3 linked regions of the Bacillus pumilus genome follow. The protein of the gene in region 3 interacts with the protein of the main gene of each other region in a pairwise test. Links are inferred from orthologs where the notes say so. Each region holds a gene or a part of one and is shown on either strand. Other genes may lie near its edges.

Region 1 (3,034 bases), 500 kb from region 3 along the record:
TTTGGCATACTAAAAAAAATTTTCATCACCTAACGACTTTGCAGTTGTTAAATGATGGTTCCACTATACACCATCAAAAGTAAAGCGTCAAGCGGGAGAGCCAAATTTTGAGCAGAATGTTTGATTTTTTTTGACAAATAACAATAATAGCTAAACCGTCCCCATTTTCTGAAACTTTATGCACAGTTTGTCCGTATATAAAAAAAATACAGAAAGAGGTGCTATCATGAATCGTTATACACTCGAAGAATTTGTTCAGAATACGCAGCAGGAAGATAAGGGAGAAGGGGTCTTCGAACTTGAAACATCAAGACTTTTAGAAATTAATTTGACTGATACCATTTGGGCAAAAACAGGTTCCATGGTTTCGTACCGAGGCAAAATCAAGTTTGAACGTGAGGGCGTGTTTGAACATGGCGTCTCAAAGATGTTTAAAAAAATGCTGTCAGGAGAAGGCACTTCACTCATGAAGGCAACAGGTGATGGGAAATTATATGTAGCAGATCAAGGCAAAAAAATCTCAATTCTTCGTTTAACTCAAGGGGAATCCATTTTTGTGAATGGGAATGATTTGCTCGCATTTGAACCTTCAGTCCGCTGGGATATCAAATTGATGAAAAAAGTGTCGGGGATGCTTGCAGGCGGATTATTTAATGTCAAATTAGAAGGACCAGGCCTTGCTGCGATTACGAGTCATTATGAGCCGCTCACATTGATTGTTCAGCCGGGTGACTCTGTCTATACAGATCCAAATGCGACAGTTGCATGGTCAGGGGATTTAAAAACTGAATTTGTGACAGATGTTTCATTCAAAACCTTTATTGGCAGAGGAAGCGGAGAGTCTATTCAAATGAAATTTAGCGGAAGCGGCTTTGTTGTCGTGCAGCCGTTTGAAGAAGTGTACACAACAAATGGAAATCAAGGATAAAGAAAAAGGTGTCCGTCAATGACGGACACCTTTTTATGATAATGCGCGAGCATACGTTTTGTTATTCGTGATGATATCTGATTGCTCAACGATATCTTCCAAAATGGTTTGAGAAGAATGCTTTAAGTGAAGATTTTTCATGTTTTGTTTCATGGTTTCTAACTTTTCTTCATCTTGAAGCAAGTTGGTCACAGATTCTAAAATGTCTTCATGTCTGTTGATGACGATGGCTGCCCCATAATCTTCAAAGAAATGAGCATTTTCCTTTTCTTGTCCAGGGACAGGCTTGTAAAGAATGACTGGGACGCCGATTGCAGTTGCTTCTGTTAAAGTAATGCCACCTGGTTTTGTGATCATACAATCTGTTACTCTGAACAATTCATCAATTTGTTCCACATATCCAAGCGCCTTCAATTGATCTGGATGTGCTTGTTCAAGATCGCTTAGTGATTGTTTCAGCGCTGCGTTCTTTCCGCATACAACAACAATTTGTACTTCACTGTCTAGAAGCAATGCTTCACATAATTCCTTGACATTTTTCAGTACACCATGAGCACCGGCCATAATCAGAAGAACTTTTTTGTTTGATGATAATCCATATTTTTTATAAATCTTCGATTTTGGCACGTCTGCTTCAAATTGTGGTCTAATAGGAATGCCTGTCACTTTGACATCGCTTGGATGTGTGCCGATTTCCACTAATTTTTGTTTCACATAATCGGTTGCAACATAGTACCGGTCGATGTTTTCATGTACCCAAATCTTATGAAGACAGAAATCTGTCATGACATTAAATGTCGGGATGACTTTTCCTGTTTTGTTCCGGTATTCAGGAACAACAATCATCGGGAATGTAATAATAATCATATCCGGATTGTGTAATTGGATAAGTTCATCAAGACGCTTATTTCCCATTTTTAAATAAATGTTAAATTTGCGTTTATTGTAAATTTTATCTACACCGTAATAAAACAAGCGATAAAATTGTTTCCCAATGGAAAAGCTCTTCAAGTATAAATATTGAGTCACTTCCGACACAATGGGGTTTGATTCTTGATACAAATTAGAAACTACAACATGCTCAAAGCCTTGAGATTTGCACTCATCATACAGTGTTTTAGCCACCTGCATATGTCCATTTCCATAATTTGCGGTCAAGATTAATATTTTTTTATTGGTATTCAAGAATATTCACCTCAAATGTAATCAACAACAACAAAACTTCGTACGAAAACTATTAATCTCATAGGTCTACATATACATAAAGATAACATATAAACAGTCAGAGCATATCATTCGTTACGAAAGAATTAAACTAATTTTAAAAAACAACAAGACTAAATTGATAATGGAAGACAGAGCCATTTGTATTTTAACACATTTTGGCCATTTATCATCAGACTACAGTCTATTTTATTCCCAAACGTATGGTGTTTCTTGATAAACATAATAATTGAGCCAGTTCATAAACAGTAAAGTGGCATGGGCTTTCCATCGATTCACTGGGACTAATGTGTCACCATCTTCTATAAAATAGTGGACAGGTTTTTGGACTGTATCATCCTTCAACAAATCTCTTTCATATTCCTGCTTCAATGTGTCCGTATCATATTCAGGATGTCCAGTTAAAAATACTTGTTTATCATCATCTGAAACAATTAAACAAACACCCGCTTCTTCAGAGACACTCAATACTTTCAAATTCGGCGTGTTTTTTAATTGTTCTGTATTAATATCTGTATGCCTCGAATGTGGGACATAGTATACTTCATCGAAACCTCTGACTAATCTTTCTTTTTTCTCTTTCACAAGATGCTCAAATACACCAAATTTTTTCTCTGCAAGCTTGATTTTCTCAATACCATAATGGTGATATAGGCCTGCCTGTGCACCCCAGCAAATGTGAAGAGTAGACGTCACATTCGTTTTACTCCAGTCCAAAATGTCCTGCAGCTCTTTCCAATAGGATACTTCTTCAAAAGCTAAATGCTCAATTGGTGCGCCGGTGATGATCATTCCATCAAATTTCTTATGGCGAATCGATTCAAAGGTCGTATAAAATTCATCTAGATGCTCTCTCGACGTATTCTTCGGTGTATGCGTACT
Region 2 (3,031 bases), 1.2 Mb from region 3 along the record:
CTTGTTTCCTCTTCATACTCTTTGATATAGTCAACCTCAAGCCCAGTTTTTACTATTAATTGGCCTTTGTATTCCTGTTTCAACTGATCCAATTTCGTTATATACGAGTCAAGTTCTTGGAGCTTCATGGCACTATCCTGCTCTGGTGTTGGATCTTGAAACGATGGAGGCAGAGGGGCATGCTCGGTAAAGGTTATGGAATCAAATCCCTTTTTGATGGCTTTTTCAATATAAGAATGAAAAGAATCAAGCGAGCCGTGAGGGCAAAACGGTGTATGTAGATGTGCATCTTGCTTCAGCATGTCGTCACCTCTTGTCGATATTTTGAAAAACGTCATGTTTATCAGCGAAAATAATGAAAAATCATGACCAAAAATGCTGGTTACATGGTATCATAATATCAATGAAAACGACAGCTTCCGCATACATAAAAGCAGGTCACATGGATACGTGTGATCAAATGATAGAAAGCGCTCAAATACTTTCTTGAAAAACATACATACAACCGTGAATGGATGGTATTGGAAAACATACGATCCTGTTTATAAAAAGACAAATGCAAAGCGGACACGAAAGGGTTCTCAGGTCTACTCGGGACACTTTTACCCTGACATCACTTAGATCACAACAAGGGGGCTCATTATGGAGTTTATCATCGGTTTAATTGTCATTTTGCTTGCTTTGTTTTCAGTCGGTTATTTCCTCAGAAAAAATATATATAAAGAGATTGACCGATTGGAAGCATGGAAAATTGAAATTTTAAACAGATCAATTGTAGAAGAAATTTCAAAAATCAAACACTTAAAAATGACCGGAGAAACAGAGCAATTTTTTGAAAGATGGCGTGCAGAGTGGGACGATATCGTCACAGCCCATCTTCCAAAGGTAGAGGAGCTATTATATGACGCAGAAGAGTATTCTGATAAATATCGATTCTCCAAAGCCAAGCAGGTTCTAACGCATATTGAGGATTTGCTGAGTGCTGCTGATTCGAACATTGAAGACATTTTAAAAGAAATTGCAGACCTTGTCACAAGCGAGGAGCAAAATCGCAAGGACATTGAAAAGGTCAAAGAGCAATATCAAACGGTTCGAAAAAATCTGCTTGCGTACAGCCATTTATATGGCACCCTTTATGACAAAATGGAGCAGGACTTAGATGAGGCCTGGGAAGGGATTAAGCAGTACGAGGAAGAAACAGAAAACGGAAACTACATGAAAGCAAGAAAGATTTTGCTTGAGCAAGACCGCAGACTCGACCAGCTTCAACTATATATCAATGATGTACCAAAGCTTATTGCAGACTGCAAACAAACCGTACCAGGTCAGCTGACGAAGCTGAAAGACGGATATCAAGAAATGTCAGAAAAAGGCTACAAGCTGGAGCACATTCAGATCACGAAAGAGATGGAGACTTTAAACAAACAGCTTGCGAGGGCAGAAAAATTGCTCATTGATGAACTCAATTTAGAAGAGGCATCAAGCATTCTGCAAATGATCGATGATGCGATTGAGACGCTGTATGATCAGCTGGAGGCGGAAGTAGAAGCAGGTCAGGAAATCAAAAGCAGAATGCCTGAGCTCACAGAAGCATTCGAAAAGCTCGAGCAAGATCATACACAAACAAAGGCAGAAACGGCTCTTGTGAAAGAAAGCTACAAGCTGACAGCAGGAGAACTCGATCAACAGAAAGCATTCGAAAAACGTTTAGAAGAAATTGAAAAGCTGATGAAACAAATCCGCGAGAAGCTTGATCGTGATCACGTGGCGTATTCATTATTAATGGATGAAATCAATCAGCTGGACACCTTTATCGAGGATGCAAAAGCATTGCATGACACATTTAAAGGTCATCTCCAATCGTTAAGAAAAGAAGAATTACAGGCGAGAGAAACACTGACTGAGCTTAAAACTATGCTGACAGATACAGTACGCCAGCTGCATAAAAGCAATATTCCAGGTGTACCTGCTGAGATGAAAGAGCGGGCTGAAAAAGCGCAGGAGATGATTCATCAAGTGCACGAGCAGCTGGAAAACCTGCCACTCAACATGCCGGCAGTAAATCAGCAATTAAAAGATGCCTCTGACACAGTCAAAAATGTTGTGGATGAGACAGAAGAAATGCTTGGTAAAGTGGATCAAATTGAACGAATCATTCAATATGGCAATCGTTTTAGAAGTCAAAACCACATTCTTTCAGAACAATTGAAAGAGGCTGAACGAAGATTTTACGCCTATGATTACAACGGATCATTTGATATAGCAGCAGCGGCTGTTGAAAAAGCATCACCCGGAGCTGTTCAAAAGCTGTTAGCTCAGCAAGAAAAAGAGTATCAGCATCAATAAAAAAGCTGAAGTCCTATCAATGGACTTCAGCTCAGCGTGTAGACAAACCCTCGCATTCGTTGTCAGTCCTGCGCGCTGGTGCTCACGAATGTCAAATTCGCTCCGCGCCAGTGCTCGTCCTTCCTAGACTTCAAAGGTTTTCTATCACGCTGAACGAAGACAAAGGGTTAAAATAAAGATCATTTTAACCCTTTGTCAACAATCTAAGCTGAAGTCCTATCAATGGACTTCAGCTTTTTTTATATTATGACGCTTGTTTTTGACGCTCTTCTGAAGCAGAAGAAGTGAAAAGAGAGATTACAAATCCGATCACGATTCCAAGTATTGCAGGGACAATCCAGCCTATGCCAAGGTCATATAAAGGCAGTATTGATTGGAAGACGTCTTTTATTGGATCGATTGGAAGTTTCGCTGCTGCTAAGCCGTCAAATAAGCTAACGCAACCTGTTAAAATTAAAGAGAGAGCATATACAGGTCTTCTATGTCCAAGCCACTTATCAGCAAGTGACAAAACAATGATCACAATCGCTAGCGGATAAATCGCAGTTAAAACTGGTACAGAGAAAGCGATAATATGAGCAAGTCCAAAATTCGAAATGATAAAACTGAATAATGTCACGAGTGTAACGACCATTTTATACGAAAGCTTAGGTAGTAACTTCGAGAAATACTCTCCGCATGATGT
Region 3 (2,880 bases):
TCTTGTCGATATTGGCGGCGGATCTACAACGATTTCCGTATTTGAAAACGGGCATCTCTATTCTACTCACAGTATCCCTTTGGGCGGAGAGAACATAACAAAAGATTTGTCTATAGGACTTAGAACTTCCACTGAAGAAGCTGAACGAATCAAAAAACAATTTGGGCATGCGTTTTATGATGAGGCATCGACTGAGGAGACATTTGAAGTTTCTGTGATCGGTACCGATCAAAAACAAACGTATACACAAATTGATGCGGCTAACATTATTGAAGCGCGGCTGGAAGAAATCCTGCTCTTTGTGGCAGAGGAATTAAGAAATATGGGTGTCCATGATTTGCCTGGTGGATTCGTTCTAACAGGTGGACAGGCAGCCATTCCAGGTATCCTTTCTCTTGCACAAACAGTCTTGCAAAACAATGTCAGGATTGCAAGTCCGAATTATATCGGGGTGAGAGAGCCTCAATATATGACAGGAGTGGGTCTGATCCATTTTGCTTATCGCAATGCAAAGATTCAGGGCAGACAAGTTGGATTCCAAATGCCAGATGAGGCGTTTCATGAAGTAGGCGCATCCATGGAGCCGGTTTCTTCTGCACCACAAGTGAAAGAAGCGCAGCCAAGACCGAAAGTAAAACAAAAAGCACAACAAGCACAACAAGAGACAAATAAAAAACCGGGCAAAATGAAAAAACTATTTAATATGTTCTGGGAATAGAATTAGATTTTCGACGGATTAGGAGGATTCAGCATGTTGGAGTTTGAAACAAATATAGACGGCCTAGCATCAATTAAAGTAATCGGAGTAGGTGGCGGCGGGAATAACGCTGTCAACCGAATGATTGAAAATGACGTACAAGGTGTCGATTTTATTGCAGTCAATACTGATGCACAGGCGTTAAATCTATCAAAAGCAGAAACTAAAATGCAAATCGGTGCTAAGCTGACAAGAGGGCTTGGAGCAGGTGCGAATCCTGAAGTCGGTAAAAAAGCTGCTGAGGAAAGCAAAGAGCAGATTGAAGAAGTATTAAAAGGCGCAGACATGGTCTTCGTTACAGCTGGTATGGGCGGTGGAACTGGTACGGGTGCTGCACCTGTCATTGCAAAAATCGCAAAAGATTCTGGTGCATTGACAGTTGGAGTTGTGACTCGTCCTTTCACATTTGAAGGAAGAAAGCGTCAGCTTCAAGCAGTTGAAGGAATTGCTTCTATGAAAGAAGCCGTTGACACATTAATCGTGATTCCAAACGATCGCTTGCTTGAAATTGTTGATAAAAACACGCCAATGCTGGAAGCATTCCGCGCGGCAGATAACGTGCTTAGACAAGGTGTTCAAGGGATTTCAGATTTAATTGCAACACCAGGTCTGATTAACCTTGACTTTGCTGACGTGAAAACCATCATGTCCAATAAAGGTTCAGCTCTTATGGGTATTGGTGTCGCAACAGGTGAAAACCGTGCTGCGGAAGCCGCGAAGAAAGCCATTTCCTCACCACTTCTAGAAACAGCAATCGATGGTGCTCAAGGTGTCATCATGAACATTACGGGTGGAACGAACCTAAGTCTTTATGAAGTGCAAGAAGCGGCGGATATTGTGGCTTCTGCATCTGACGAAGATGTAAACATGATTTTCGGGTCTGTCATCAATGATAACTTGAAGGATGAAATTGTGGTGACTGTGATCGCTACTGGATTTATTGAGCAAGAACCAGAAGTGACAAAATCACAAAGAAACCCATTAGGACAAGGATTAAAGCAAAATCAATCCATTCCTCAAAAACGTGAAGTAAAACGTGAGGAACATCAACAGCCATCATCTCAGCCAAGACAAAATACACAATCAAGTGATGATACGCTAGACATTCCAACGTTCTTACGCAACCGCAATAAACGCTAATCGAGTATAGCTTAACCCCTTCCATTGGAAGGGGTTTTTTTATGTCTCAACTTATAAGGGTTTCTAATCAAAAAGTCATAAATACGTGAAAGCTACTTCAATTTCCATATGTAATTTGACTTATGGTGTTTAAGAAAAAAGAATCATTTTTACTCCCTCTTACAAAAAACGACAAAATGATGAACTTTATTTGACTACATTAAATAGAACACCATGAATCTTGTCATGAACAACAGAAGGAAAGGAGTGGGACCTATACTCTGTTTGGACATTTGAGGAGGAGGGATTTGATTGAAATTGAAGTTTCGCAAGACCGCAGGCTATCGTTTGATGAGTCTTTTGGTGATTGGTACTTTAACGATGACAAGCTTTGGGACGGTTCAAGCAACATCGACTTCTACCTCATATCAGGAGGAAGCTGTCTCCTCTAAGACTACAAAAGCAAAGATCTCATCTAGATTAATGAAGCAGTTTCAGCAGGATGATCAGGTGACTTTTTTAATCAAAATGAAAGAGCAAACAAATACGCAAAATGTGGCGAAGGAAGCGGTGATCAAAGCCAAAAAACAGAAATTAACAGCGGCTAAAACGCAATACACAAAAAGATCAGCTGTCGTATCCGAATTAAGAGCAACGTCTGAAAAGACGCAGGAAGCGCTCCTTACGTATTTACAAAAGGAACAAAAGAAAAAGCAAGTGAAGGAGATTCATTCGTACTATATTGTGAATGGTTTAGCGGTGACGGGAACGAAAGAAGTCATGGAAAAGGTGGCTGCCTTCCCAGAAGTAGATCAAGTGTTGCCAAATGAAACCCGTCAAATTCACCGGCCGGTTGATTTGAAGACGAAGCAGAAAAAACAAATGAAAGCAGTAGGTGGAGTCGAGTGGAACATTTCTCAAGTTCATGCTCCAGAAGCGTGGGCTTTAGGTTATGACGGTACTGGTACAGTTGTGGCAAGTATTGATACAGGAGTGGAATGGGA

What was found.
Region 1: the proteins of ftsZ (region 3) and CKW02_RS09985 interact in binary tests that used the Bacillus subtilis proteins (3 or more experiments, as listed by UniProt). The link is inferred for Bacillus pumilus from one-to-one orthologs.
Region 2: the proteins of ftsZ (region 3) and ezrA interact in binary tests that used the Bacillus subtilis proteins (3 or more experiments, as listed by UniProt). The link is inferred for Bacillus pumilus from one-to-one orthologs.

Annotation. Positions count from the first base shown.
Region 1 is NZ_LT906438.1:1,980,369-1,983,402, reverse strand. Bases 38-2,993 are described here. They hold CKW02_RS09985 (diglucosyl diacylglycerol synthase), read right to left. Parts: upstream 2,114-2,993; coding sequence 962-2,113; downstream 38-961. Other genes in these bases: metA (homoserine O-acetyltransferase MetA), read right to left, coding at 2,342-2,993; CKW02_RS09990 (AIM24 family protein), read left to right, coding at 227-928. In the rest of the region: more of metA, read right to left, coding at 2,994-3,034. UniProt on the Bacillus subtilis protein: Processive glucosyltransferase involved in the biosynthesis of both the bilayer- and non-bilayer-forming membrane glucolipids.
Region 2 is NZ_LT906438.1:2,653,642-2,656,672, reverse strand. Bases 42-2,994 are described here. They hold ezrA (septation ring formation regulator EzrA), read left to right. Parts: upstream 42-642; coding sequence 643-2,346; downstream 2,347-2,994. Other genes in these bases: brnQ (branched-chain amino acid transport system II carrier protein), read right to left, coding at 2,591-2,994; hisJ (histidinol-phosphatase HisJ), read right to left, coding at 42-302. Outside these bases: more of hisJ, read right to left, coding at 1-41; more of brnQ, read right to left, coding at 2,995-3,031. UniProt on the Bacillus subtilis protein: Negative regulator of FtsZ ring formation; modulates the frequency and position of FtsZ ring formation. Inhibits FtsZ ring formation at polar sites. Interacts either with FtsZ or with one of its binding partners to promote depolymerization.
Region 3 is NZ_LT906438.1:1,480,055-1,482,934, forward strand. Bases 23-2,824 are described here. They hold ftsZ (cell division protein FtsZ), read left to right. Parts: upstream 23-751; coding sequence 752-1,897; downstream 1,898-2,824. Other genes in these bases: ftsA (cell division protein FtsA), read left to right, coding at 23-718; CKW02_RS07475 (S8 family peptidase), read left to right, coding at 2,189-2,824. In the rest of the region: more of ftsA, read left to right, coding at 1-22; more of CKW02_RS07475, read left to right, coding at 2,825-2,880. UniProt on the Bacillus subtilis protein: Essential cell division protein that forms a contractile ring structure (Z ring) at the future cell division site. The regulation of the ring assembly controls the timing and the location of cell division.